Regions from separate parts of the Pantoea sp. E2023-21 genome, predicted to be linked through region 1. Evidence: predicted binding sites of a transcription regulator. Region 1 holds the regulator's gene; each other region holds the start of a gene.
What was found. The regulator PhoB, encoded in region 1, activates phosphate uptake and scavenging genes when phosphate is short. The targets are predictions, from matches to a motif close to CTGTCATAAAACTGNCNNAT.
Positions count from the first base shown of each region.

Region 1 (7,327 bases):
CGCCGCACAGGCGGGTAATGGAGAACAGCGCGTCGAGCTGTTGCGGCGCAATGCGCGGCAACGGGTTATCCTGATTGACCACTACCACCAGCGCATCCATCGCCACCGGCACGGCCAGCGGCGGGTAGCCGTAGCGCGCGGTAAAGAGTTGACGTTCATCGATTTGCATCGGGCGGCTCATCGCGCCCAGTTGAGCAGCACCCGCCGCCAGCGCGGTCGGTGCGGTAGAAGATCCCGCCGCCTGCACCTGAACGTTCACACCCGGCGACTGACGGCTAAAATCCTCGCCCCACAAGGTCATCAGGTAGCCAAGCGTGTCCGATCCGACGCTGCTCAGATTGCCGGTCAGCATGGTTTGTTGGCCATGTGCTAAAGCAGAGCAAAGCAGCATGCAGGAGAGCAACAGCGATTTCATGAGCGGTTCCGCAATTCAATAAGGGCTCTATTCTGTCGCGGCGCGATTTAACGCGCAATAAATTGCGTCATGGCAATCAGTGAGGCACGAAAAGGTCGCCATGAATGGCGACCCTACAAGCGTTACAGCGATAGTGATTAAGAGATAGGCATTGGTGCTGCAGTGTGGGTGTTGAGGCGACATCCCTGCCCGCTGAACGAGTGAAGGATTCCAGGGCGAGCCGCAGGGATGCGGCGAGAGGCGGCGCTGAGCAGGAGCGAATCGCCGCCGGTCCGTCAGGAATCGTGAGCGAGTGAAGGTACCGCGTAGCGGCGGGCTGGGCTGGCGCAGGGCCCGGGAGTGCAGAGGGCGCGGCCAGGCGTCCTCTGCTCGGTCGCCGCACGGCATAGCTGAAACTGCCCCAGCCGATGGCGAACGAAAGTCGCTCGGCGCTTAACTGAGGCATTACGCCATGAAGGGCGACCCTACGTTTACGGAGCTGGGTTTTCGTAGGGTGCGCATTTATGCGCACCTGAATGCATAGGCAATAAATTGACTCACTCGGTGTTAACGCGCTCTTGAGCCACGTTAGCCACAATCAACCGCTGCGGCAGAAGAAAGCTGAAACAGGTTTCCTGATGCGGCACGCTGGTGATTTCCAGCCGCGCGTTATGATGGCCCAGCGCATGTTTCACAATCGCCAGCCCCAAACCGCTGCCGCCAGTAGCGCGCGAACGCGCTTTATCCACACGGTAGAAACGCTCGGTGAGGCGTGGCAGATGCTGCTCGCTGATGCCCGGCCCGTCATCGCACACCTTAAACTGCGCACCTTGCTTGGTACGCAACCAGCTGATGTCGATGCGCGTGCCTTCCGGCGTATGATTCACCGCGTTGTAGACCAGATTGGAAATGGCGCTACGCAGCTGCTCGTCATTGCCGAACACTTTAAGGTGCGGATCGGTGTGGAAATGGATGGTATGACGTCCCTGACTCAGCGTTTCCGCTTCACGCTGCAACAGCAGCAGCATGCCAGGCACATCCACTGTCTCTTTCAGATCGATGGCCGGAGCCGCTTCAATCCGCGATAAGGTCAGCAGCTGTTTTACCAGGCTGTCCATGCGTCGCGTCTGCTCTTGCATGGTATGCAATGCCTTGCTGCGCGTGCGCTCGTTCATTACCGAGTCGTCCATCATTTCCAGATAACCCTGCAGCACCGTTAGCGGCGTACGCAGTTCATGGCTGACGTTAGCAAAGAAGTTACGTCGCGCGCCTTCCAGCTGGTGCATTTGGGTGACATCACGCGCCACCATCAGCCACTGCCCTTCGCTGTATGGCATCACGCGGAATTCCATATGATGCTGATTATTGAGGATCTGCGTCAGCGGCATGTCGAACTTGCGCTGGCGGATATAACGGGAAAATTCAGGATAACGCAGCAAATTGAGGATGTTCTGGCCGTTATCCTCCGGCCAACGCAAGCCAAGATGCTGTTGCGCCAAACCATTGCACCAGAAAATGGTGCCCTCTTCAGTGGTCAGTACCACGGCATCTGGCAGCGATTCTGCACCGCTGCGGAAACGTTTGATCAGATTACCCAGCTCACGCCGACGCCGCCGGTTGCGCAGCTGCATCTGATACAGACCATAGAACAGCGGTTCCCAACTGCCGCGTCCGGTGGGCGGCGTCATTGAACGATCGACCCACAGCCAGTGCGACAAACGCATCAGATTTCTGAAATGCCACAACATCACGCCGCTCACCGCAATCAGCAGCAGCCACGGCAGATAGCCGAACAACAGACCCAACACCAGCGCAGGTAAACAGACCAGCGCCAGCTCGGTCAAAAGTCTCTTCCAGGAGAGTCGTTCCAGCACGGTAAAAACTCCGTTTACGTTTAGTAGCGGGCTGAGAAACGATACCCTGTTCCGCGAACGGTTTGAACCATGCGATCGTGGCCGGTCAGTTCCAGCGCTTTACGTAAACGGCGAATATGCACATCGACGGTGCGATCTTCGACATACACATTGGTGCCCCACACGTGGTTCAGCAGCTGTTCGCGGCTGTAAACGCGTTCCGGATGCGTCATAAAGAAGTGCAGCAGTTTGTATTCGGTCGGTCCCATCTCCAGCGGCGTGGTTTCCGACATCACGCGGTGCGATGACGGATCGAGGCTCAGCCCCTGCATCTCAATCACCTCTTCCACCGCCATCGGCGAAATACGGCGCATCACCGCTTTGATACGCGCCATCAGCTCTTTTGGCGAAAACGGCTTGGTAATATAGTCATCCGCCCCCACTTCCAGACCGCGCACGCGATCTTCTTCTTCACCGCGCGCCGTCAGCATCATCACCGGAATGTCGCGCGTCATGGCTTCACGCTTCAAATGCTTAATAAACTGGATACCGCTGCCGCCGGGCAACATCCAGTCCAGCAGAATTAAATCAGGCCAGGGTTCGATCAGCTTACCAATCGCGCTGTCATAATCTTCCGCCTCAATAGGCTGGTAATCATTCTGTTCCAGCACGAAACATAACATTTCACGGATGGGAGCTTCGTCTTCCACAACCAAAATGCGCTTAGCCATTGTAACTCCTGCTAGTGTGACACCGTGTCACTGGGATTTGCGGCGTCATTATGCGTCAGTTTTGTGACACTTTTATGAAAAACACTGCCTTAAGATAGATAGATAAAAAACGGAAATGTCACAATAAAAATTTGCTTTTTTTCTTTGTGATCTTAAGTGGTTATAATTCGCCTTCGCTAAACTCAGCACGGAGCAAACATGCGCATCATTCACACCGCTGACTGGCATCTCGGCCAGTTCTTTTACAGCAAAAGTCGCGCCCGGGAACACCAGGCGTTTCTTGACTGGTTGCTGGATCAGATTGTGCAGCATCAGGTGGATGCGCTCATCGTCGCGGGCGATCTGTTTGATACCGGCTCGCCACCGAGCTACGCGCGCGAAATGTTTAACCGTTTTGTGGTGGCGCTGCAGCCGAGCGGCTGTCAACTGGTGGTGCTGGCGGGCAATCACGATTCGGTGGCGACGCTGAATGAATCGCGCGAGCTGCTGGCCTGCCTGAATACCCAGGTGATCACCAGCGCCACACCACAAGGCGAACAGCAGGTGTTAACGCTCACGCAGCGCGATGGCGCGCCGGGTGCGCTGCTGTGCGCCATTCCTTATCTGCGTCCACGCGATATCCTGCGCAGTCAGGCCGGACAATCGGGGCGCGAGAAGCAGATTTCGCTGCTGGAAGCGATCGAGCAGCATTATCAGCACTGCTATGCTGCCGCGCTGGCGCAGCGCGAGGCGCTGGACAGCACGCTGCCGATCATCGCCACCGGCCATCTCACCACTGTCGGCGTGACAAAAAGCGATTCGGTGCGCGACATCTATATCGGCACGCTGGATGCGTTTCCGGCGCAGGCGTTTCCACCCGCGGATTACATCGCGCTCGGTCACATCCATCGCGCGCAGCGCATCGCCAACAGCGAGCATATTCGCTATAGCGGCTCGCCGATTCCGCTCAGTTTTGATGAACTCGGCCGTGAGAAAAGCGTCTTCTTGCTGACGTTCAGCACCACGCTGGAGACGGTCACGCCGCTGACCATTCCGCACTTCCAGCCGATGCAGATGCTGAAAGGCTCAATGGCGGAGATCGAACATCAGCTGGCGCAGTTCCGCGAAAGCGCCAGCGAACAGCCCACGTGGCTGGATATTGAGATCACCACGCAGGAATATCTCAGCGATCTGCAACGCCGTATTGAAGCACTGACCGAAAAACTGCCGGTTGAAGTACTGCTGGTGCGCCGCAGCCGGGAGCAGCGGCAGCGCAGCCTGGAACGGCTGGAGAACGAAACTCTGAGCGAATTAAAAGTGGAAGAGGTCTTTGCCCGCCGCCTGGCGCAGGAAGATCAGCTGGATGCAGAGCAGGCCGAGCAACTCACGCAGCTGTTCCGCACCACCCTCGCGGCGCTGGAGAATCCATCTGCATGAAAATTTTGACGCTACGCTTTAAAAACCTCAATGCACTGCGCGGCGAATGGTTTATCGATTTCCGCCGTGAGCCTTTTGCCAGCAACGGATTATTTGCCATTACCGGCGCCACCGGCGCGGGCAAAACCACCTTGCTTGATGCCATTTGTCTGGCGCTCTATCACCAGACGCCGCGCCTCGGCACGCTGTCGCAAACGCAGAATGAGCTGATCACGCGAGACACCGCCGAGTGTCTGGCCGAAGTGGAGTTTGAGATCAAAGGGGAAGCCTGGCGCGCCTTTTGGAGCCAGAACCGCGCGCGCGGCCTGGCCGACGGCAAGCTACAGGTGCCGCGCGTCGAGCTGGCACGCGTAGCCGATAATCAAATCATCGCCGATAAAGTCGGCGACAAACTGAAAGCAATTGAAACCCTGTCGGGACTCGACTTCGCCCGCTTTACCCGCTCGATGATGCTGTCGCAGGGCCAGTTTGCCGCCTTTCTGAATGCCAAACCCGGCGAACGCGCCGAGCTGCTGGAAGAGCTAACCGGCACCGAAATTTACGGACAAATCTCGGTGCAGATTTACGAGCGCTGGCGCACCGCGCGTGGCGAACTGGAGACGCTGCGCGCCCGCGCCGGCGGCATGTCGCTGCTCGATGAAGCGCGCCGCTCAGAACTGACGCAGCAGTTGGCGGATCTGAGTGTGCAGGAGAAAGCCCTCAGCGAACAGCTAACGCTGGCGCAACAACAGCAACAATGGCTGATGCAGCAACAGCAGCTAATGCAGGAACAGCAGCAGGCGGAACAGACGCTGCTTGCCGCGCAACAGGCCTGGCAGCAGGCCGATGGCGATCGTCAGCGGCTGGCGCGGGCCGAACCGGCAGAAAAACTGCGTGAGAAGCTACAACAGCGCGAACAGTTGCAAAGCGATCGTCGCACGCTGGAACAGCAATCACAGCAGCGACAGGCGCAACAGCAGCAGGCCAAAAGCGCGCTGCAACAGCACGAAAGCCACTATCAGGCAGCGCAGCAGGCACGCGAGCAGGCGTTACAGCAACAGCAGCAGCTAGAAACGCTGCTGACCGAGCAGGTTATCCCGCTCGATCAACGCATCACCACCCTGTCACAGCAGTTGGATGAGCAACAGCGGCTGCATGTGCAGCAGCAACAGGCGCTGCAAACCAGCCAAACCGCGCTCAGCAAGCAACAGCAGGTAAGTGAACATTTACAACAGCAGCTGGCGCAGCAGCAGGAATTCCGCTCCCGAGAAGCTGCAGTGGCCCATTGGGGCGCTGAACTGACCCGCTGGCAGGCGGAGATCGCCCGACTGGATGAACGCGAACAGACGCTAAAACAGTTGATTGCGCAGCAACAGCAGCAGCGCAACCAACTGGAGCAGCATCAACAGGCGCAGACCCAGCGTGAACAGGCGGCGCAACCCTTGCAGCAAGCCGAAGCGCAGGCCGCGCAGCAGCGGCTGCAAGCGGAGCAAGCACTGACTTCGCTTGAGTCTGAAGTCGCCAGTCCGCAGCTGCGTGCTGCCTTGACGCAACATCAAGCGCAGCGTGCTGCGCGGCAGCAGCTCAGCCTGCTCGCCGCGCAGTGGCGCTCGCTACAGCCGCAGCGGGTGCAGCGTCAGCAGAAACTGGCGCAGTTACAGCAGGAACATCAGGAAGCTGAACAGGCGTTGCAGGTATTGCGCGAAGCCTACAAGCGGGAACATCAGGCGCTGCTTGATGTGCGCAAAATCTGCGAGCTGGAGCGCACTATCGCCCAGCTGGCTGATGAGCGCGCGAAACTGCAGCCGGATCAGCCCTGCCCGCTGTGCGGCTCGTGCCAGCATCCGGCTATCGCGCAATATCAGCAGCTTGAGCCAGGCGCCAATCAGCAGCGTCTGGCCGAGCTGGAAACGCGCGTGGCGCAGCTGAAAGAGTCCGGCACCGCCAAAGGCGAGCAGCAAAAATTGTCGCTGCAACAGCAGCAGTCGCTGCAGCAGGAAATCAGCGAATACGACCAGCAGCTCACAACGGTGAACACCCAGTGGCAAGCGCTGTGCGGTGAGCTGGCACTTACCTGCACACTGGAGCAACAGGATGACTTTGCGCAGTGGCAGCAACAGCAGGATGCGCAGGAACAGACACAGCAGCAGCAGCTACAGGTGCGGGAAAACGCCGCACGTGCGGTACAGCAGGCAAAAGACGCCCATCTGCAACAGCAGCAACGGTGGCAACAGCATCAAAATCAGCAGCAGCTGGCGCAGCAGCAGATCATCAGTACGCAGCAGACACTGGATGAAATCATCCAACGCGAAGCCACTGAACGCAGCGCCATGCAGCAACTGGCGCAGCAGCTGGAACAACAATTGTCGCAGCATCAGCTCAGCCTGCCACAAGCGGCAGCGCGGGAAGGCTGGATCAACGCGCTGCAGCAGCGTTGGACTTCATGGCAGGAAAATGAGCGTTTATACAGCGAGTTGCAGCCACAGCTGGCAAAAGCAGAGAGTGAACGCAGCAGCTTGCAGCAGAATTTGGCGCGTGAACAGCAGCGGCTTGATGAGCTGCAGCACTCGCTCAACGCTCTGCAACAGCAGCATCAACAGCAGCAGCAGCAGCGTCAGCAGTTGTTTGGCGATCGTCGGGTGGCGGAAGCACGTCAACAGCAACACGCCGCGCTACAGCAGTGTGAGCAGGCGCTGGCGCAACAATTAGAGCAGTGGCAACAGGCACAAAGCTTGCTGCACAGCCTGAATGGGCAATGTGAGCAAATTGCTGCGCAGCAACACACGTTGAGTGAACGCGTCGCTGCCGCAGAAAATGCCTTCCTTGCCGCGCTGCAGCAAAGTGATTTTGCTGATGAATCGGCACTGCGCGCCGCCCTGCTCGATGAGCGCGAGGTGCAGCAACTCCGCCAGCAGTTGCAGACGCTGGATCAACAGCGCCAGCAGCAACTTACC
Region 1 is NZ_CP195344.1:101,562-108,888, reverse strand. Features, by position in the region: gene ACRQ84_RS00520 (PstS family phosphate ABC transporter substrate-binding protein) at 1-415, opposite strand, end outside; gene phoR (phosphate regulon sensor histidine kinase PhoR) at 952-2,268, opposite strand; gene phoB (phosphate response regulator transcription factor PhoB) at 2,289-2,978, opposite strand; gene sbcD (exonuclease subunit SbcD) at 3,177-4,394, shown strand; gene ACRQ84_RS00500 (SbcC/MukB-like Walker B domain-containing protein) at 4,391-7,327, shown strand, end outside.

Region 2 (7,327 bases), 750 kb from region 1:
CATGGGCATCGCCGCGCTGCCGCATTGGGTGGTAGAGAATTTTGAGCAGCAGGGTTTGGTGGTGACGAAGACGTTGGGCGATGGCTTGTGGAGCCGCTTGTATGCCGCCGTACGCGAAGGCGAGCAACGTCAGCCGGTGATGGAAGCCTTTGTGCGGTTTGCCCGTCAGCATGCCTGTGAACATTTGCCTTTCGTGCGCGATGCCGCGCGTCCGGGCTCACTGCAAACCACCTCATCCTGATGATGTTGGGCGACGAAGGTCGCCCACGCTGTTATCCCTGCCCCGCCTGCTCTATAATGCGCCGCCTCAACCCGCGACCAAGAGAGTTTCACCATGATGAGTAACGATGTTCTGCGCAGCGTGCGCTATATGCTTGATTTGAGCGATAGCAAAGTGGTGGAGATTTTTGCCTTGGCGGGCAGTGAAGTGCCGCTGGAAGATGTGCAGGCGTGGATGAAGAAGGATGACGATGCCGCGTTTCGCAAGCTGCCGGATGTGTTGATGGGTTATTTCCTTAACGGTCTGATTTTTTACCGTCGCGGTAAGAGTGAAGATGCGCCCGCGCCTTCGATTGAGCGTCGCATGAATAACAATATTTTCATGAAGAAATTGCGTATCGCCTTTGCGCTGAAGACCACCGACATTCCGGATGTGTTGCTGAAAGCGAACTTTAAGATTTCGCAGGCTGAGGTGGGTGCGATTTTCCGCAACCCGGAACACAAGAACTTCCGCGAGTGCGGCGACCAGATTCTGCGTAATTTCCTGAAAGGTTTGACGATGATCCATCGTCCGGGGCCGGTTAAGAAGACTTAATCGCTTCTTTATTCGCGCCAGGTCAGGGATAGCGCGGCAGATCGCAAAGGGAAACCACTTCCTTGTGGATCAGCCTCGCCATCCATGGCTCGGATGCTTTGCTCCTCTGCCGCGCTATCCCTTCCCTATTGGCTTTATGCGATGCTTTTCTTACCTAGCACCCAGCGTTTATGCACATAAAGTGATGCGAAGATTACGGCGGCACCGGCGATAAAACTCGGCCAGTGCGGTTTTTCCTGCCAGATCGCCAGGTTCACCAGTAAGCCCGCCGGCACATGCATATTGTTCATAATCCCCAAGGTGCCGGCATCCACCTGCGTAGCGCCGTAGTTCCACATGAAGTAGCCCAAACCTGAAGCTGCCACGCCCAGCCACACCAAAATGCCCCACTGCAGCGATGTCGTTGGCAGTTTATTGGGATTGCCCCACAGGCTCCAGGCAATCACCGCGATGATCACCGCGCCCAGATAGAACCACGAAAACGCGGTGTGCTGTGGCATGGGACGGGTTTCCTGCAGGCGTTTGTAACCCACCATGCCGATGGCGAAGCAGATATTGGCCGCCTGCACCAGCAACAAGCCGAACCAGAAATGGTCGCTGACTTTGTCATAACGAATAATCGCCGCACCGATGACCGCCAGCAATGCACTGAAGGCATAGCCAATGCGCAGTGGACGTCGGCTCAGCAAATCGTAGATCAGCGTGACATACAGCGGCGTCATCACGGTAAACAGCAGGAACTCGGTCACGCTCAGGTACAGATAGGCTTCAAAGCTCAGCAAATACATGATGCCAAGCTGCAGCATGCCCACCAGCATATACAGCAAAAGGGTTGAAGCACGATAACCGCGCCAGCGCAGAAACGGTAAGAAGACGATGGCGGCGAGCGCCAGACGCATTAATACGGAGAACCAGGAATCCACCTGACCTGCAAGGTATTCCCCGATTAAACTGAAGGAAAAGGCCCACAGAATGGTGGTAACGATCAGTAACGGCACGGTAACGATCTCAAAATAAACAGTGCGGCTAGTGTAAACAAACTGTCGCAATCGGGCTGAACTATCTGATTTACAACTGTACGAAATTACGCCAAATAATTCTCATCGCCTCCCTTTCAGCTCGGCTAAAAATGCGCGAAATCCAACATTCCCTGGTTTTTATCGCACTTCATTGTCATAAAACTGTAACAGTTGTGTCACATGTCACAGTAACAGAACGTGACCATCACTATCCTTTGCGCGAAATGGAAACATCGCTTTTCCGTTTAAACATTCGCCGTATTTGCCCCAACCTGCTGGGAATTTATAACAATATCGCGCCCTGGAGGGCCAACTCATGTTGAGTATCTTCAAACCTGCACCGCATCGGCCCCAGGTGGCAGATGATCGTGTTGATCCACTGTATCGTCGCCTGCGCTGGCAAATTTTCCTGGGAATATTTTTCGGCTATGCCGCCTACTATTTAGTGCGTAAGAACTTTGCGCTGGCGATGCCTTATCTGGTTGAACAAGGTTTCTCGCGCGGCGATCTCGGGTTTGCGCTGTCGGGAATTTCCATCGCTTACGGCTTCTCAAAATTCATTATGGGTTCGGTATCAGACCGCTCGAATCCGCGCGTGTTTTTACCTGCCGGGTTGATCCTGGCTGCGGCGGTGATGTTGTTTATGGGCTTCGTGCCATGGGCGACATCGAGCATCATGGTGATGTTCGTGCTGCTGTTCCTGTGCGGCTGGTTCCAGGGCATGGGCTGGCCGCCGTGTGGGCGTACCATGGTGCATTGGTGGTCGCAGAAAGAGCGCGGCGGCATTGTATCAGTGTGGAACTGCGCGCATAACGTCGGCGGCGGCATTCCACCGCTGCTGTTCCTGCTCGGTATGGCGTGGTTTAACGACTGGAAAGCCGCACTGTATATGCCAGCGTTTGGTGCCATTCTCATCGCGATTATCGCTTTCGCTCTGATGCGCGATACGCCACAGTCCTGCGGTTTACCGCCGATTGAAGCGTGGAAGAATGATTACCCGCCGGATTACAACGAAGATCACGAGCAGGAGCTGACGGCGAAACAGATTTTCATGCAGTACATTCTGCCCAACAAACTGCTGTGGTACATCGCACTGGCGAACGTGTTTGTTTACCTGCTGCGTTACGGCATTCTCGATTGGTCGCCGACCTACCTGAAAGAGGTGAAGCATTTCACGCTGGATAAATCATCGTGGGCCTACTTCCTCTACGAATATGCCGGTATTCCCGGCACGCTGTTGTGCGGTTGGATGTCGGACAAAGTATTTAGAGGAAATCGTGGCGCGACCGGCGTGTTCTTTATGACGCTGGTGACCATCGCCACCGTGGTCTATTGGCTGAATCCGCCGGGCAATCCAGGCATCGACATGCTGTGCATGATTGTGATCGGCTTCCTGATTTACGGTCCGGTGATGTTGATTGGCTTACACGCGCTGGAGCTGGCACCGAAAAAAGCGGCGGGAACGGCGGCGGGCTTTACCGGGCTATTTGGCTATCTTGGTGGGTCGGTGGCGGCCAGTGCGATTGTTGGTTACACCGTCGATTACTTCGGCTGGGACGGCGGGTTCATCGTGATGATTGGCGGCTCAGTGCTGGCGGTGATCCTGCTGCTGCTCACCATGGTGAGCGAACATAAGCACAAGAAACAGTTGGTATAACCAGAGCGGGCCGGTCATCGCCGGCCCGTTTTTTTAGGCGAGGAACAGTTTACGCAAAGTGTGCGGCACCGCATCATCCGCGTTGCTGCCAATCACTTCCAGCGTTGGCAAGGTGTCTTTCAGACGTTGCTGCCCATTACGCATGATGCAGCCTTTGCCTGACATGCTCAGCATCTCCACATCATTCATGCCGTCGCCGAAGGCGATGCACTCTTTCAGCGAGTGGCCGAGTTGTTTCGAGACGGCTTCCAGCGCGTGGCCTTTAGAAACGCCGCCCGCCATCACTTCCAGACAGGTCGGCAGCGAGAAGCTGACATTCACGCGATCGCCCCAACGCGCTTCAATCGCTTGTTCCATTGGAATCAAACGCTCTGGATCTTCGCAGGTAAAAAATACTTTGCTGATGCCGTCGGTCGGCAGCATGCCCGGCTGGTAAACCTGATAGTTAAAGACGGATTCGCGGAAATAGTCCTGCTCGTCCGGGCGATGGCGGCTCATGAACCATTCATCGTCGCGATAGACATGCGTCAGGATGTGCTCGTCATGATATTGCAGGCCGTACAGATCGCTGGCGATGTCGGCATCCAGGTTGTGGCTGAACACCAATTCGCCTTCGGCGTTGTGCACGCGCGCACCGTTCGAAGTGATCATGTAAGCCGGAATGGCGAGTTTATCGCGCATCTGCCCGACGTCGATGTAGTGACGGCCGGTGGCAAAAACAAAGTGAATGTCACGCGCCACCAGCTCCTGCAGCGTAGAACGAGCGAACGATGTAAGACGGTGGTCCGGAGAGAGCAGCGTGCCATCCAGGTCGGATGCGACGATGTGATACATGTAAACCTCGGGTGTTGATATCGGAAAGTAAAATGAATTAAGCGTGATGCTCGAAGAAATCGATCACCGCGTTCAGCGCTTCGGCGCGCATCGCGTCTGTTTCGAACAAGATCTCATGACGCGCTCCTTTGATTACATAAGGCGCATTACCGGCGCAGGGATGTCCTGCTTCGGCCATCGCCGTACAAAATAGATTTTGTGAGCGGTTATCCACCACATCATCTTCACTGGCCTGCAGCAGCAAGGTCGGCGTAGTAATTTTTGCCACCTGGTTGAAGATGTCTCGACCGGCCTGTACGCCTTCGCGCACCCAGTGATACGTCGGTCCACCGACGCGAATCGCCGGATCGTCGGCGTAAAAACGCAGGTTGCGGCGATAGCGTTCGCGGCTATGCGTCAGGCGATTAATGCCAAACGGATTAGCGCGCCAACGCCCGGTGCCCAGCGCGTAGCCTTCGCGCAGCGCGGGCAGTTTTTCTGTCCAGTCGAGAATGCGGTGCGCCATCCAGTCGGGCAGCGGCAGCACAATGCCAAACATTGGCGCGGAAAACACCGCGGCATGAAACGCCTGCGGCTGACGCGCCAGAAACAGCGCTAAAATCGCGCCGCCCATCGAATGGGCCAGCACGTAGCGCTGCTGGTAATGTGGGCTGACGATCGCTTTCAGATACAGCGTTTCCAGATCGTCAACGTAGTCGCCAAATTCCACCACATGGCCGCGATGCGAATCTTCCAGCAGACGTTCAGATCGCCCCTGACCACGATGGTCGAGAATCACCACATCGTAGCCGCACATGAACAGGTCGTAGGCCAGTTCGGGATACTTGATATAGCTCTCAATGCGGCCAGGCACGACCAGAATGACACGACGATGTTGCGGTGAGGTGAAACGGACGTAGCGAATCTTCAGGTTACCCACGCCGGTGAATTCACACTCTTCACGGCGACGCCAGAAGTCGAGCAGCGGACCGGTAGCAAAGGCCGAAAAGCCTCGCTCACGTCCGAGCCACCCCTGTTTATGATGCTGCATTCGTCCCCCTGAAAAAAACGTGATTTGCGCGTCTGCACTGCGTAGCGTGCGGCGATTTTCTGTCGTATTGTGTCACACTTCGCTAACTTCAGGGAATGTCACACATGACCATTGAATGGTGGTTAACCTACCTGCTGACCACAACCATCCTCAGCCTTTCACCCGGTTCCGGCGCAATTAACACCATGAGCACCGGCATCAGCCACGGCTATCGCGGGGCGGCAGCATCGATTACTGGCTTGCAGCTTGGCCTGGCCATTCATATCGTGCTGGTCGGCGCCGGTTTAGGTGCGTTGTTTTCCCAATCACTTCTGGCCTTTGAAGTCCTGAAGTGGGCGGGTGCGGCCTATCTGGTGTGGCTAGGCATTCAGCAGTGGCGTTCCGCTGGCGGCATCGATCTCGACGCCGTTACTAAAGCGATGCCGCGTCGTCGCCTGTTCAAGCGCGCAGTGCTGGTGAATCTCACCAACCCGAAAAGCATCGTGTTTCTTGCCGCACTGTTTCCGCAGTTTATTCAGCCGCACCAGCCGCAGTTAATGCAATATCTGGTACTGGGCGTCACCACCATCGTGGTCGACATCATCGTGATGATTGGTTACGCCACGCTGGCGACGCGCATCGCCGGTTGGATTAAAGGCCCGAAGCAGATGAAGCTGCTCAATCGCACCTTTGGTGGATTGTTTATGGCGGTAGGTGCGCTGCTGGCCAGCGCTCGTAAAATGGCGTGATTTTCGATCAGGTGCGCATGAATGGCGACCCTACGTAGGGTCGCCATTCATGGTGACCTGGTTTATCGCGAAATGATTAAATGAATACCAAACCCGGCAAATAACACGCCCGCCATGCCATCCACCCACTTCGCCATACGCTGATACTTATCACGCATCCACGGCATGGCGAATATCGCCGCCACCAGCGTAAACCACGCGAACGTCTCACCGATAATCAGCAGGAACAAACCCCAGCGCTCCATCGCGCCCACGTCGTTACCCACAAACAGCGAGAATACGCTACCGAAGTAGATGATCGCTTTCGGGTTCGACAAGTTCGTCAGAAAACCTTTCAGGAAGCTCATGCCTCTTTTCGGCAGTTCAACCACTGGCGCATCTGTCTGCGGCTGCTTATGACGTTGACGCGCTGAGCGCATTAGCTGCCAGCCCATCCACAGCAGATACAATCCACCGCCAACCATAATAATTTCATGCAGCCAGGCCATTTTTTCCAGGATCAGGTGCAGGCCCATCAACGCCACGCCGGCCCAAATCACAATGCCTAACGTGATGCCCAGAACACCCATCATCGCCTCTTTGCGGGACCGACTTGCCGCCGTTTGCGACACAAAGAAGAAGTCTGGGCCGGGACTCATCAGCGCAACCAAATGCACTAGCGCGACGGTAGCGAATAACATCAGCATGAAATTTTTCCTTTAGCCTTCATCAACATGTTCTTTGATCATCACCAGGAACGGCTTACCAAAACGTTCCAGTTTGCGATGACCGACGCCGTTCACGCTGAGCATTTCTGACGCGCTTATCGGCATTTGTTCTGCCATTTCAATCAGCGTGGCATCGTTAAATACCACGTACGGCGGAATATTCTCTTCATCCGCAATCGCTTTGCGCAGCTTACGCAGCTTGGCAAATAATTGGCGATCGTAATTGCCGCTGTGCACTTTCGGCGAACTGCTGCCGCGCGCTTTCACCGTTACGATACGCGGCACCGCTAGCATCAGCGGCACTTCGGCACGTAAAACCGGACGCGCCGCTTCGGTAAGTTGCAGCGCCGAATGCATCGCGATGTTTTGCGTCACCATTCCGAGGTGAATCAGTTGGCGCAGCACGCTGATCCAGTGTTCATGGCTGTGTTCGCGGCCTAAACCGTACACCGGCAGTTTGTCATGGCCGTTGTCGCGGATACGCTGATTACTGGCTCCGCGCAAAACTTCCACAATATAGCCCATACCAAAGCGCTGG
Region 2 is NZ_CP195344.1:3,452,213-3,459,539, reverse strand. Features, by position in the region: gene metR (HTH-type transcriptional regulator MetR) at 1-241, shown strand, start outside; gene ACRQ84_RS16240 (YehS family protein) at 335-814, shown strand; gene ACRQ84_RS16235 (carboxylate/amino acid/amine transporter) at 949-1,812, opposite strand; gene glpT (glycerol-3-phosphate transporter) at 2,150-3,490, shown strand; gene yigL (sugar/pyridoxal phosphate phosphatase YigL) at 3,524-4,324, opposite strand; gene pldB (lysophospholipase L2) at 4,362-5,354, opposite strand; gene rhtB (homoserine/homoserine lactone efflux protein) at 5,459-6,082, shown strand; gene rhtC (threonine export protein RhtC) at 6,145-6,768, opposite strand; gene recQ (ATP-dependent DNA helicase RecQ) at 6,781-7,327, opposite strand, start outside.
Region 2: glpT (glycerol-3-phosphate transporter) is a predicted target of PhoB. The motif match lies at 1,985-2,004, and genes of this name have one in related genera.

Region 3 (7,327 bases), 630 kb from region 1:
AAGAAAGAGAACGTCGATTTCGTTTATTACGGTGGTTACTACCCGGAGTTGGGCCAGATCCTGCGTCAGGCAAAATCCGCGGGTCTGAAAGCCGGCTTCATGGGCCCAGAAGGCGTGGGCAATGCTTCACTGTCTAACATTGCCGGCGATGCGTCTGAAGGCCTGTTTGTCACCTTGCCGAAGCGTTATGACCAACTGCCAGAGAACAAGGCGATTGTTGATGCGATCAAAGCCAACACCGCGTCTAACCGTAAAGATCCAACCGGTCCGTTCGTTTGGACCACCTACGCCGCGATTCAGTCGCTGGTGGCAGGTATCGAACGTAGCAAGAGCGATGAGCCTGATGCGATTGCGAAGAACCTGAAAGAGGGCGCAGCCGTTCCAACCGTGATGGGTAACCTGAACTGGGATGAGAAAGGCGATCTGAAGGGCTTCGAATTTGGTGTCTTCACATGGCACAAAGACGGTTCTTCTACTGCAGTTAAGTAATCCTAAAAAATTCCCTCTTCTGCACACGGGAGAGGGAATTATTCAGCTCCAGAGCAGGTCCTCACTATGTCCGAGCAGTTTCTCTATTTCATTCAGCAAATGTTCAACGGGGTTACCCTCGGGAGCACTTACGCGCTGATCGCCATTGGTTACACCATGGTCTACGGCATTATCGGCATGATCAACTTCGCCCATGGCGAGGTGTACATGATCGGTAGCTATGTCTCCTTTATCGTGATTGCCGCCCTGATGATGATGGGCATCGATACTTCGTGGCTGATGATCGCCGCCGGTTTCGTGATGGCGGTGATCATCTCTAGCGCCTATGGCTGGAGCATCGAACGCGTGGCGTATAAGCCGGTGCGATCGTCGAAGCGCCTGATCGCGCTGATCTCGGCGATCGGGATGTCGATCTTCCTGCAGAACTACGTCAGCCTGACACAAGGCTCACGCGATCTCGCACTGCCCAGTTTGATCACCGGCCAATGGACGCTGGGCGAGAGCAACGGTTTTGCCGCCACACTCTCCACCATGCAACTGGTGATCTGGGTGGTGACCTTCCTGTCGATGCTGGCGCTGACGCTGTTTATCCGTTATTCGCGCATGGGACGCGCCTGCCGCGCCTGCGCAGAAGATTTGAAAATGGCCAGCCTGCTGGGCATCAATACCGACCGCGTTATCTCTCTCACCTTTATCATCGGTGCGGCGATGGCGGCGGTTGCGGGCGTATTACTCGGGCAATTCTACGGCTCCATCAACCCGTTCATCGGCTTTATGGCCGGAATGAAAGCCTTCACCGCCGCGGTATTGGGCGGCATTGGCAGCATTCCCGGCGCGATGATTGGCGGCTTGGTGCTGGGCATTGCGGAAGCGCTGACCTCGGCGTATCTGTCGACCGAATATAAAGATGTGGTCTCCTTCGCGCTGCTGATTGTGGTGCTGCTGGTGTTGCCAACCGGGATTCTTGGCCGTCCGGAGGTGGAGAAAGTATGAAACGCCTCGGTTTGGTCAACGCCGTGATCTCCACGGTGATGTTGCTGATACTCGCCACCTTCTTTATGGGCGTCCGCCTCGATTTGGATGGCACCAAACTGGTGGTCGCCAACGCAGGCGCGGTACGCTGGAACTGGATCTTTATTGGCTGTGCGGTGGTGTTTGTCTTCCAGCTGCTACGTCCGCTGGTGCAGGGCAATTTCAAACGCAGCGGCAAAGGTTTTGTCCTGCCGGGTTTTGATGGTTCGACGCCAAAGCAGAAGTTATTGATGGCGCTAGTGATTGCCGCCGCCGTAATCTGGCCGTTTCTGGTGTCGCGCGGCAGCGTGGATATCGCCACGCTGACGCTGATCTACGTGATGCTCGGCCTCGGGCTGAATGTGGTGGTGGGTTTGTCGGGGTTGCTGGTGCTCGGCTATGGCGGTTTCTACGCTATCGGCGCTTACACCTTCGCGCTGCTTAATCACTATTACGGCTTTGGTTTCTGGGAAAGCCTGCCGCTGGCTGGTTTAGTCGCGGGGGCTTTTGGTTTGCTGCTCGGCTTCCCGGTGCTGCGCCTGCGCGGCGACTATCTGGCAATTGTGACGCTCGGCTTCGGCGAAATCGTGCGTATTCTGCTGCTGAATAACACCGCCATCACCGGCGGTCCGAACGGTATCGCGCAGATTCCCAAGCCAAGTCTGTTTGGTCTGGAGTTTGGTCGTCGCGTCAGTGAAGGGGGCTGGAGCACGTTCCATGATTTCTTCGGTCTGAAATACGATCCCAGCGACCGCGTGATTTTCCTCTATCTGGTGGCATTGCTGCTGGTGGTGCTGACGCTGTTTGTTATCAACCGCTTGCTGCGTATGCCGCTGGGCCGTGCGTGGGAAGCGCTGCGTGAAGATGAGATCGCCTGCCGCTCACTCGGCCTGAGCCCCACACGCATCAAACTGACCGCCTTCACCATCAGTGCCGTATTCGCGGGCTTTGCGGGGACGCTGTTCGCGGCGCGTCAGGGCTTCGTCAGCCCGGAATCCTTCACCTTCGTTGAATCGGCCTTTGTGCTGGCGATTGTGGTGCTGGGCGGCATGGGTTCGCAGCTGGCGGTGATCCTTGCAGCGATTCTGCTGGTGGTCTCGCGCGAGCTGATGCGTGATTTGAACGAGTACAGCATGCTGGTGCTCGGCGGTTTGATGGTGCTGATGATGATCTGGCGTCCGCAAGGTCTGCTGCCAATGAAGCGTCCGCATCTGAAGTTGAAGAGCAGTAAACAAGGAGAGCAGGCATGAGTCAGCCTTTATTAGCCGTTGAAGGCCTGATGATGCGCTTCGGCGGCCTGTTAGCCGTCAACAACGTGGCGCTGGAGCTGCATCCGCAGGAAATTGTTTCGCTGATCGGCCCAAACGGTGCCGGTAAAACCACGGTATTCAACTGCCTGACCGGTTTCTATAAACCTTCCGGGGGCACCATCAAACTGCGCGATCAGCAGCTGCAAGGTTTGCCGGGCCAGAAGATTGCGCGCATGGGCATTGTGCGTACCTTCCAGCACGTGCGTCTGTTCCGCGAAATGACGGTGATTGAAAATCTGCTGGTGGCGCAGCATCAGCACCTGAAAAGCGGCGTATTCTCCGGCCTGTTCAAAACCCCGGCGTTTCGTCGTGGCGAGAGTGAAGCGCTGGATCGCGCCGCCACCTGGCTGGATCGTATCGGTTTGCTGGATTTGGCTAACCGTCAGGCGGGCAATCTTGCGTACGGTCAGCAGCGTCGTCTGGAGATCGCGCGCTGCATGGTGACGCGCCCGGAAATCCTGATGCTGGATGAACCGGCCGCCGGGCTTAACCCGCGCGAAACCCACGAACTGGATGAGCTGATCGCCGAACTGCGCGGTGAGCACAAGGTTTCCGTGCTGCTGATTGAACACGATATGAAGCTGGTGATGGGCATTTCTGACCGCATTTACGTGGTCAATCAGGGAACGCCGCTGGCCAACGGCACGCCGGAACAGGTGCGTAACAATCCGGATGTGATCCGTGCTTATTTAGGTGAGGCGTAACATGGCAAACCCGATTTTAACCTTGCAGGGTGTCAGCGCCCATTACGGTCCGATTCAGGCGCTGCACAACATTAATCTGCACATCAATCAGGGCGAAATCGTTACCCTGATTGGTGCCAACGGCGCGGGTAAAACCACGCTGCTCGGCACCTTGTGCGGCGAACCGCGCGCCACCAGCGGCAGTATCACTTTTGATGGTAAAGCGATCACCGACTGGCAAACGGCGAAAATCATGCGCGAAGCGATTGCCATCGTGCCGGAAGGTCGGCGGGTGTTTTCGCGTATGACGGTGGAAGAGAATCTGGCGATGGGCGGCTTCTTCGCTACGCGACAGCAGTATCTGGAGCGTATCGATCGCGTCTATCAGCTGTTTTCACGCCTGGCAGAGCGTAAAGCACAGCGTGCGGGCACCATGTCCGGCGGTGAGCAGCAGATGCTGGCGATTGGCCGTGCGCTGATGAGCCAGCCGCGTTTGCTGCTGCTGGATGAACCGTCGCTGGGATTGGCGCCAATTATCATCCAGCAGATCTTCGATACCATTGAGCAACTGCGCAAAGAGGGCATGACCATTTTCCTCGTCGAGCAGAACGCCAACCAGGCGCTAAAGCTGGCAGATCGCGGTTATGTGCTGGAGAACGGCCACGTGGTGCTGGAAGACAGCGGCGAAGCGCTGCTATCAAATGAAGCGGTGAGAAGCGCGTATTTAGGCGCGTAATTGGTGCTCGCTGTCCCCCTGGATAGGGGCTCGCTGTCCCCCTCCTCGGTCCTCCCCCATAAATGGGGGAGGAAGATGCTGCCATATGTGAGTGCTGAAGCAGCAAGTGGCAGCGTTTCCTTCCCCCGCTAGCGGGGGAAGGCCGGGATGGGGGACAGCCAGCACGGACGAATATATAAACCTATCCCATCCCGCTGTCACATCCCCGTAATCAACCTGTTATTAATCCGTCATTTTCCCGTGTCATGTTACGTCGCGAACTACAAAATGCGCGAATTCGCGCGTCGCTAACAGCACAGGAAAACTTTATGTCCGCTTTTACGCTTCGTCCCCGCCTGATGAGTGTCGTACTCGGTCTGGCGCTCAGCGGTAATGCGCTGGCTGCAACTGAGATCCCTTTCTGGCACTCAATGGAAGGCGAGTTAGGCAAAGAAGTTGATTCTCTGGCACAACGTTTTAACCAGGCTCACCCCGATTACAAGATCGTTCCGACATACAAAGGCAACTACGAGCAGAGCTTAGCGGCGGGTATCGCGGCGGTGCGCGCCGGTAAAGCGCCTGCGCTGCTGCAGGTGTATGAAGTCGGTACGGCGACGATGATGGCGTCAAAAGCGATTGTACCAGTCAATCAAGTGTTCAAAGACGCTGGCGTGCCGATGGATCCGCAACAGTTCGTGCCCGCCGTTGCGGGTTACTACAGCGACAGTAAAGGCCAGCTGATCTCTCAGCCGTTCAACAGCTCAACGCCGGTACTGTACTACAACAAAGATGCTTTCAAAAAAGCCGGTCTGAACCCGGATCAGCCACCAAAAACCTGGCAGGCGCTGGCGAAAGATGCCGAAGCGCTGCGTAAAGCGGGCCTGACCTGCGGTTACGCCAGTGGCTGGCAGGGCTGGATTCAGATTGAAAACTTCAGCGCCTGGCATGCGTTGCCGGTCGCCACCAAAAACAACGGCTTTGACGGTACCGATGCGGTGCTGGAATTCAATAAGCCGGTGCAGGTGCGCCACATCGAAATGTTGGAAGCGATGAATAAGAAGGGGGATTTCACCTACTTCGGTCGTAAAGATGAATCTACCGCCAAGTTCTACAACGGCGATTGCGGCATCACCACTGCCTCTTCCGGTTCACTGGCCGACATCAAACACTACGCCAAATTTAACTTCGGCGTTGGCATGATGCCCTACGATGAAACCGTACCGAACGCACCGCAGAACGCCATCATTGGCGGCGCGAGCCTGTGGGTGATGAAAGGCAAAGATGCCAACACCTACAAAGGCGCGGCGGAGTTCATGAAGTTCCTCGCTCAGCCGGAAATCGCTGCCGAATGGCACCAGAAAACCGGTTACCTGCCAATTACCACCGCAGCGTATGAGCTGACTAAGCAGCAGGGCTTCTACGACAAGAACCCAGGCGCAGACATCGCCACGCGCCAGATGCTGAACAAAGATCCGCTGCCGTTCACCAAAGGCATGCGTCTGGGCAATATGCCGCAGATTCGTACTATTGTGGACGAGGAGCTGGAAGGCGTGTGGACCGGCAAACAGGCGCCGCAGGCTGCGCTGGATAACGCTGTGAAACGCGGTAACGAGCTGCTGCGCCGTTTTGAGCAGCAAGTGAAGTAATGCTGTTATCTCGGGGCCGGCGCCTGGCGTTCGCCCCGATTTTTCTCTCAGATTGAGCCTGCTATGTCCTCATCGCGCCCCGTATTTCGCTCCCGTTTTCTGCCCTATTTGCTGCTGCTGCCGCAGTTGGTGATTACGGCCATTTTCTTCCTGTGGCCTGCCGGTGAAGCCTTGTGGTATTCGCTGCAAAGCATTGATCCTTTTGGCATCTCCAGCACCTTCGTTGGGCTGGCGAACTTCAAACGCCTGTTCAGCGACGACTATTATCTGGCGTCCTTCTGGACCACCATTGAGTTCAGTGCGCTGGTCACGATTTGCGGCATGACTTTTTCCCTGCTGCTGGCGGCGCTAGTGGATTACGTGATTCGCCTGCGCAGCCTCTACCAAACCTTGCTGCTGTTGCCGTACGCGGTCGCGCCGGTGGTGGCTGCGGTGCTGTGGATGTTCCTGTTCAATCCGGGCCTCGGTTTGTTTAGCCACCTGCTGAACCAAATGGGCTACAACTGGAACTACGCGCAAAATAGCGGTCAGGCGATGTTCCTGATTGTATTGGCGTCGATCTGGCAGCAAATGAGCTACAACTTTCTGTTTTTCTTCGCCGCGCTGCAGTCGATTCCCAAATCGCTGGTGGAAGCGGCGGCGATCGATGGCGCCGGTCCGGTGCGTCGCTTCTTCAATTTGTCGCTGCCGCTGATTACGCCGGTGAGCTTCTTCCTGCTGGTGGTGAATCTGGTGTATGCCTTCTTCGATACCTTCCCGGTGATCGATGCCGCCACCGGCGGCGGTCCGGTGCAGGCCACCACTACGCTTATCTACAAAATCTATCGCGAAGGTTTTACCGGCCTGGATCTCTCTTCGTCCGCCGCGCAATCGGTGGTGCTGATGCTGCTGGTGATTGGCCTGACCATTCTGCAATTCCGCTTTGTCGAGCGTAAGGTGCAATACCAATGATTGAGAATCGACGCGGGCTGGATATCTTCAGCCATACCTTGCTGGTGCTGGGCGTGCTGACCATTCTGTTCCCGCTCTACATCGCTTTTGTGGCGGCGACGCTGGATAACGAGGCGGTGTATCAGGTGCCGATGACGCTATTGCCGGGCACGCATTTGTGGGAAAACATCTCGCGCATCTGGACGCACGGTGTGAATGGCAACGGCCCGGCATTTGGCATGATGATGCTCAATAGCCTGCTAATGGCGCTCGGCATCACCGTCGGCAAAATCACGGTGTCGATGCTCTCCGCCTTTGCGCTGGTGTGGTTCCGCTTCCCGCTGCGCGCGCTGTTTTTCTGGCTGATATTCATCACCCTGATGTTGCCGGTTGAAGTCCGTATTTTCCCAACCGTGGACGTGATTTCGACGCTGAATATGCTCGACAGCTACAGCGGCTTAACGCTGCCGCTGATGGCATCAGCTACCGCCACTTTTCTGTTTCGTCAGTTCTTTATGTCGCTACCGGACGAGCTGATTGAAG
Region 3 is NZ_CP195344.1:3,572,853-3,580,179, forward strand. Features, by position in the region: gene ACRQ84_RS16725 (branched-chain amino acid ABC transporter substrate-binding protein) at 1-489, shown strand, start outside; gene livH (high-affinity branched-chain amino acid ABC transporter permease LivH) at 556-1,482, shown strand; gene ACRQ84_RS16735 (high-affinity branched-chain amino acid ABC transporter permease LivM) at 1,479-2,750, shown strand; gene livG (high-affinity branched-chain amino acid ABC transporter ATP-binding protein LivG) at 2,747-3,514, shown strand; gene livF (high-affinity branched-chain amino acid ABC transporter ATP-binding protein LivF) at 3,516-4,229, shown strand; gene ugpB (sn-glycerol-3-phosphate ABC transporter substrate-binding protein UgpB) at 4,538-5,854, shown strand; gene ugpA (sn-glycerol-3-phosphate ABC transporter permease UgpA) at 5,918-6,805, shown strand; gene ugpE (sn-glycerol-3-phosphate ABC transporter permease UgpE) at 6,802-7,327, shown strand, end outside.
Region 3: ugpB (sn-glycerol-3-phosphate ABC transporter substrate-binding protein UgpB) is a predicted target of PhoB. The motif match lies at 4,446-4,465, and genes of this name have one in related genera.

Region 4 (7,327 bases), 1.4 Mb from region 1:
TCCCGCTGCTGTTTCGCCGTCTTGGCGTGAAATACATGCTGCTGGTCGGCATGCTGGCCTGGTTCGTGCGTTATGCGCTGTTCGCTATGGGCATGGGCGATGAAGGCCGAGCGCTGATCTATCTGGGCATTCTGCTGCACGGCGTCTGCTACGACTTCTTTTTCGTGGTGGGATTCATCTACACCGACCGCATCGCGGGCGAGAAAGTGAAAGGGCAGGCGCAGAGCATGGTAGTGATGTTCACCTACGGCATCGGCATGCTGCTGGGCTCGCAAATTTCCGGCGCATTGTATAACCGCTTGATCGCGGGACAGGGCAGTGCGGACAACTGGGCAACATTCTGGTGGATCCCGGCTATTGCAGCGGCGGCGATCGCCATTCTTTTCCTCTTCACCTTTAAGTATCGGGATGAAGCGGCTTGATTAACGGGAGGTGTACGTGAAAACGTTAAAAGGACCGGGTATTTTTCTGTCGCAGTTTATCGGACAGCAGGCACCCTTTAATTCGCTGGAAGGACTGGCGCAATGGGCGTCGGCACTGGGTTACAAAGCTTTGCAGATCCCCTGCAATCATCCGTCGATTTTCAACCTTGATCGTGCTGCAACCAGCCAGACCTATTGCGATGAAGTGAGCGGGTTGCTGGCAACGTACGGCCTGGAAGTGAGCGAGTTATCAACGCATCTTGAAGGGCAGTTGATTGCAGTGCATCCGGCGCATGACGTCGCTTTCGACGGCTTCGCACCGGTGCAGGTGCGTGGCGATAACGCAAAGCGCACGGCATGGGCGATTGAGACGGTCAAAAAGGCGGCGGCGGCATCGGCGAACCTGGGACTGCGCGCGCACGCGACCTTTTCCGGTTCGCTCGCCTGGCCCTATCTCTATCCGTGGCCGCCACACAATCCGGCGCTGCTGGAAGAGGCGTTCGCCGAGCTGGCGCGCCGCTGGCTGCCGGTGCTGGACGAGTTTGATCGTCACGGCGTTGATGTCTGTTATGAACTTCATCCGGGCGAAGACCTGCACGATGGTGTGACCTTTGAACGTTTTCTTGCCGGCGTAAATCATCATCCGCGCTGCAACATCCTGTTCGATCCCAGTCATCTGCTGCTGCAGCATATTGATTATCTGCAGTTTATTGATATCTATCATCAGCACATCAAAGCGTTCCACGTTAAAGATGCCGAGTATCAGACTAACGGGCGCAGCGGCGTCTACGGCGGCTACCAGCGCTGGATCGATCGCGCCGGCCGCTTCCGTTCACTGGGCGATGGCCAGGTGGATTTCAAAGGGATCTTCAGCAAGCTGGCGCAATACGACTACAACGGTTGGGCGGTGCTGGAGTGGGAGTGCTGCTTAAAAGAGAGTGAAACCGGTGCGCGTGAAGGCGCCGAATTTATTCAGCGTCACATTATCCCGGTGGCCGATCGCGCCTTTGATGATTTTGCCGCACAGGGCGACCAGCAGGCGAGCGTGCGGGCACAGCTGGGTCTGGAACAGGGGAGTGTTAAATGATCAACGTAGGCATTATCGGCACCGGCTTTATTGGCCCCGCGCATATTGAAGCGCTGCGCCGCCTCGGCAACATCAATGTGGTGGCGATATGCGATGCCAGCCAGAGTAGCGCTGCCGCGCGTGCGGCCGAACTCAATGTGCCACACGCCTACAGTGACGTGGCGACGTTTTTACAGCATGAAGGGCTGCACGCGGTGCATAACTGCACGCCGAACCATCTGCATGCGGCGATTAACCGGCAGATCATTGCCGCCGGTAAGCATGTGTTCTCGGAAAAGCCGCTGTGCATGACGATGGATGAAGCGCACGAATTGGTGGAACTGGCCGAAAAAGCGGGCGTGATACATGGCGTCAGCTTTGTCTATCGCCAATTTGCCATGGTGCAGCAGGCGGCAAGCATGGTGCGTTACCAGCAGCTGGGGCGACTGTTCTCGGCGCAGGGCAGTTATCTGCAGGACTGGATGCTGGAGGAAACCGACTACAACTGGCGGGTGGATGCAGAGAAGGGCGGCGCATCGCGCGCGGTAGCGGATATTGGTTCGCACTGGTGCGATACCATTCAGTTCGTCACCGGACGCAAAATTGTGGAGGTGATGGCCGACCTGTCGATTGTCTGGCCGACGCGCAAGGCCAGCCTTGCTGGTGCTGCCACCTTCGGCGCGCAGGAAGACGAAACGCAATATGAATCGCGCACGGTGACCACCGAAGACATGGGCTTTGTGCTGTTCCGTTTTGACGACGGCAGCAAAGGCAGTTTCAGCGTGTCGCAGGTGTCCGCCGGGCGTAAAAATCGCCTCAGTCTGGAAGTCAACGGTAGCCTCGGTGCGCTAGCGTGGGATCAGGAAACGCCGCAGCAACTGTGGCTAGGGCATCGGCACAAGGCAAATCAGCTATTGTCGGACGATCCCTCGCTAATGAATCCGGATGTAGCAGGCCGTGCGCGTTTTCCCGGTGGGCACATTGAAGGCTGGCCGGATGCGTTCCGCGCGATGATGCAGCAGTTTTATCAGGCGGTAGAGCAGGGCAAACCGCCCGTTCCGCAGGCGGCTGGGTTTGCCACTTTCCACGATGGCGCGCAGGTGATGGCGATTGTTGATGCCATTGTACAAAGCCATCAGCAGCAGCGCTGGGTGCGCGTCAACGCCTGAGGCAAAGCCCGACCCGCTTCGTGCGGATCGGGCTAAGGTAATGTTCACGCAGATTCATGACAGCCTGCGTGTCATCTGATTTCGTATGCGTGGCTGCCTTATCCACGCAACGTCCGGCTTAATGTGGCGGTGAGAGGGGATTGATTCGCTGCGCTCACCCTGCGGGCAGCGTTGCAGGCTCCGCTGTCCAACTGGCTGCGCCAGTTGTCGAACCCCGTCGGGGTTTCTCACCCCCTCTCTCTGCAGAATATGCAAAAAAAAAGTCTGAACTTGCGTTCAGACTCTTCTTTAGAATGTGGCGGTGAGAGGGGGATTGATTCGCTGCGCTCACCCTGCGGGCAGCGTCGCAGGCTCCGCTGTCCAACTGGCTGCGCCAGTTGTCGAACCCCGTCGGGGCTTCTCACCCCCTCTCTCTGCAGAATATGCAAAAAAAAAGTCTGAACTTGCGTTCAGACTCTTCTTTAGAATGTGGCGGTGAGAGGGGGATTCGAACCCCCGATACGTTGCCGTATACACACTTTCCAGGCGTGCTCCTTCAGCCACTCGGACACCTCACCACATTTTTTTGTTAACCGCGCTGGGTCAACGGGGCGCTACTATAGGGAGATCGCTGAAAAGGGTCAAGTGCTATTTTCTCCTTTTGTTCTATCCGCTTAAGCTCTGAGCGTAATGCCGCAAGCCTGCTCAATATGCCTGTTCTGTCATCAAATCATTCCCATTCCGTCACAAAACTGTCACCGCACTGTCGCAGACTTGTCCACGGAAATATTTGGTTATATCTATGGCTAAGGATGCTTATAAATGAAACAGATACCTCTCTTTACGGTTACGCTGCTGGCTTCTCTGATCGCGACTTCAGCCGTGGCAGAAGACGCAAATTATTCACGCGCAGCCACTGGCGACGTGACCGAACACGGCGGGGCGCGTCGCCTCAGCGGGGACCAAACTGAAGCGCTTAAAGCTTCATTAATCAATAGCACCGCAAAAAACGTGATTCTGCTGATTGGTGACGGCATGGGCGATTCGGAAATCACCGCTGCGCGTAACCAGGCGCGCGGTGCCGGCGGTTTCTTCCCTGGCCTTGATGCGTTGCCGCTCACCGGCCAATACACCCACTATTCGCTCGACAAGAAAACCCATAAGCCGAATTACGTGACGGATTCCGCCGCGTCGGCCACCGCGTGGGCGACCGGCACCAAATCCTATAACGGCGCGATTGGTGTTGATGTGAACGGCAAAGATCAGGTGACGATTCTTGAGCTGGCGAAAGCCGCCGGGAAAGCCACCGGTAACGTTTCGACCGCTGAGCTGCAGGATGCCACGCCAGCCGCGTTAATGGCGCACGTGACCTCGCGTAAATGCTATGGCCCGGAGAAAACCAGTGAGCTGTGCCCGGGCAACGCGCTGGAGCAGGGTGGAAAAGGATCGATTACTGAACAGATGCTGAAAACCCGCGCGGACGTCACGTTGGGCGGCGGCGCGAAATCCTTTGGCGAAACCGCCAAAGCCGGCGAGTATCAGGGCAAAACCCTGCGTGAACAGGCGCAGGCGCTGGGCTATCAGTGGATTGATAATCTGGATGGCTTGAACGCCATTCAACAGGCCGATCAGCGCAAACCGGTATTGGGTCTGTTCGCCGATGGCAATATGCCGGTACGCTGGCAGGGACCAAAAGCCAGCTATCACGGCAACATCGATAAACCGGTGGTGACCTGTGAAGTGAACAAAGATCGTCCGGCTTCCGTGCCGACGCTGGCGCAGATGACTAAAAAAGCCATCAATCTGCTGAGCACCAACGACAAAGGTTTCTTCCTGCAGGTGGAAGGCGCGTCGATTGATAAACAGGACCATGCGGCTAATCCGTGCGGTCAGATTGGTGAAACCGTCGATCTGGATGAAGCGGTGCAGGAAGCGCTGGCGTTTGCCCGCGAGCACGGCGATACGCTGGTGGTGGTGACCGCCGATCACGCACACAGCAGCCAGATTGTGGAAAACGGCACCAAAGCACCGGGCCTGACGCAAGCGGTGAATACCAAAGATGGCGCGGTGATGACCATCAGCTACGGCAATTCAGAAGAGGATTCGCAGGAGCATACCGGCACACAAGTCCGCATTGCGGCGTACGGTCCGCATGCGGCGAATGTGGTGGGTTTGACCGATCAGACCGATCTGTTCTTTACCCTGAAGGATGCGATGGGACTCAAATAAGCGCACATTCCGTAGCGGCGCGATTTATCGCGCAATAAATTGCGCCGCTACGATGCAAGCGTTATGCGCGTATTTGTTACAACCCGCGTTTCGCCATCAAGCGTGCTAAATCCACTAAACGATTCGAGAAGCCCCATTCGTTATCATACCAGGCAAGGATCTTCACCAGATTGCCGCCAATCACCAGCGTGGAAAGCCCATCAATAATCGATGAACGGGCATCGCCCTGATAATCGCTGGATACCAGCGGCTCGTCACTGTAACCAAGAATCCCTTTCAGTGGACCTTCTGCCGCGGCAGTTTTAAACGCGTCATTCACTTCTTCAGCCGTCACATCGCGTTTCAGCGTTACGGTCAGATCGACAATCGATACTACCGGCACCGGCACGCGCAGAGAATAACCGGTCAAACGACCATCCAGCTCCGGAATCACCCGACCCAGCGCCTTCGCGGCACCGCTTGAGTAAGGCACAATCGACAGCGCCGCCGCTCGCGCACCGCGCAGATCTTTTTCCGGCTGATCGTGCAGTACCTGGCTATTGGTATAAGCATGCGTGGTGTTCATTAAACCGTGCTCGATACCAAATGCCTGATGCAGTACCGCAGCAGCAGGTGCTAAGCCGTTGGTGGTGCAGCTGCCGTTACTCACCACTAAATGCTGCTGCGGATCGTAACGCTGATCGTTGACGCCCAACACTATCGTCAGATCATCGTTCTTGCCTGGCGCGGAGATAATCACGCGTTTAGCGCCGCCGCTGGTGATGTGTACGGCGGCTTTGTCGCGTTCGGTGAAGAAGCCGGTGGCCTCAATCACGATATCCACGCCAACGTCGCGCCAGCGGATATTGGCCGGATCGCGTTCGCTGAATACGCGCATCGCTTTGCCATCAATGCGTAATTCGCCTTCCCCGGCTTCCACTTCCGCCGGTAGCCTGCCAAGCAGGGAATCGTGTTTAAGGAGATGAGCCAGCGTTTTACTGTCGGTGAGGTCATTGATGGCAACGATTTCAATATCGTCGCTGCCGAGCGCTGCACGAAAAACGTTACGCCCGATACGGCCAAAGCCGTTGATGCCGATCTTAGTCATGATTGACTCCTTTTCCGAAGATGCTGGAGTCACTGTAGGCCGATGGCGCTGTGGCGTAAACGCCAAAAAAGGATCACTTTACGCCAACTTCTTGCAGTGGAAGCGTTGGCGATATTCGCCCGGCGTAAGATGCAGCTGGCGCTCAAAGCAGCGACGTAAATTGATGCTACTGCCAAAGCCGGTATGCTGCGCGATGCGATCCAGCGTGTCGTTGCTTTGCTCTAACTGCTCACGCGCCGCGGCGAGGCGCGCTTCGGCGACATAACGTGCGGGCGGCGCACCGGTTTCGCGGGTGAACACGCGGGTGAAATTGCGCGGGCTCATGGCGACGCGCGCTGCCAGCTTCTCCACCGACAGATCGCCGGCAAGATTGGCGCGGATCCAGCGTTGTAACTCGCTAATCGGGCCAACGCCGCTCGGCGCTTGCAGATGGAAACGGCTGAACTGCATCTGCCCACCGGGACGGCGCAGATACATCACCATGTCCTGCGCAATATCGCGCGCCACGCTGAAGCCGAAATCCTCTTCCACCAGCGCCAGCGTCAGATCAAAACCCGAGCTGACGCCGCCGGAAGTCCAGATCGGGCCATCCTGAATAAACAGCGGGCCACCTGCCACCTGAATCTGCGGAAAGCGCGTTTGCAGGGTATCGAGCAAGCGCCAGTGCGTGGTGGCGCGGCGGCCATCCAGCAGGCCGGCTTCGGCCAGCAACAGCGCGCCGCCACACACCGAAACTACGCGGCGCGCTTGGGGTGCCGCCAGCTTGATGAAATCGACCACCATATTGCCTTCATCGGCGCTGTCGCCACGGCCGGTAATCATAATGGTGTCCCAGGCGGTGCGCGGATCGAGGTCTGCCAGTTTGATATCGGCCAACAAGTTAAGGCCGGATTGGCCGTGGATCACCTGATGCGATTGGGTGGTGGCGAGGCTAACGCGATAGCGTTGCTGTTCCGTGCCAACCGGCAGATGCTGATTGGCACGCATCAGAATATCGGCGATACCCGCTGATTCAAACAGCATGCCGCCGTCGGGCACAATAATAAGAAAGGTTTTCATGGCGTAAAAAAGACACTTTAGCGAAATAAGCCAAAGTGTCGCATGCGTGAGCAGCATGTACAACCTGTAGGGTGCGCATTAATGCGCACCAGGTCGCCATAAATGGCGACCTTACGCTTAGGTAGCCGATTTATCCGCCACACCAATGCGCCACTGCTCGGGCGGCAAGGTGCCGTTCACCGCGAAATCACCAACGATGCGATCTTTGTAGATGCGCGGATTATGCGAAGAAAGGGTGCGCACGTTGCGCCAGAAGCGATCCAGCGCCAATGGCTTCAGCGTGGCCGATGCACCTAACGCATCAAACAGCGTTGAG
Region 4 is NZ_CP195344.1:1,542,632-1,549,958, reverse strand. Features, by position in the region: gene ACRQ84_RS07385 (MFS transporter) at 1-422, shown strand, start outside; gene ACRQ84_RS07380 (sugar phosphate isomerase/epimerase family protein) at 439-1,509, shown strand; gene ACRQ84_RS07375 (Gfo/Idh/MocA family protein) at 1,506-2,657, shown strand; RNA gene ACRQ84_RS07370 (RtT sRNA) at 2,782-2,908, opposite strand; RNA gene ACRQ84_RS07365 (RtT sRNA) at 2,954-3,081, opposite strand; tRNA gene ACRQ84_RS07360 (tRNA-Ser) at 3,127-3,214, opposite strand; gene phoA (alkaline phosphatase) at 3,459-4,865, shown strand; gene gap (type I glyceraldehyde-3-phosphate dehydrogenase) at 4,942-5,952, opposite strand; gene ACRQ84_RS07345 (GlxA family transcriptional regulator) at 6,031-7,011, opposite strand; gene ACRQ84_RS07340 (acyl-CoA dehydrogenase family protein) at 7,129-7,327, opposite strand, start outside.
Region 4: phoA (alkaline phosphatase) is a predicted target of PhoB. The motif match lies at 3,378-3,397, and genes of this name have one in related genera.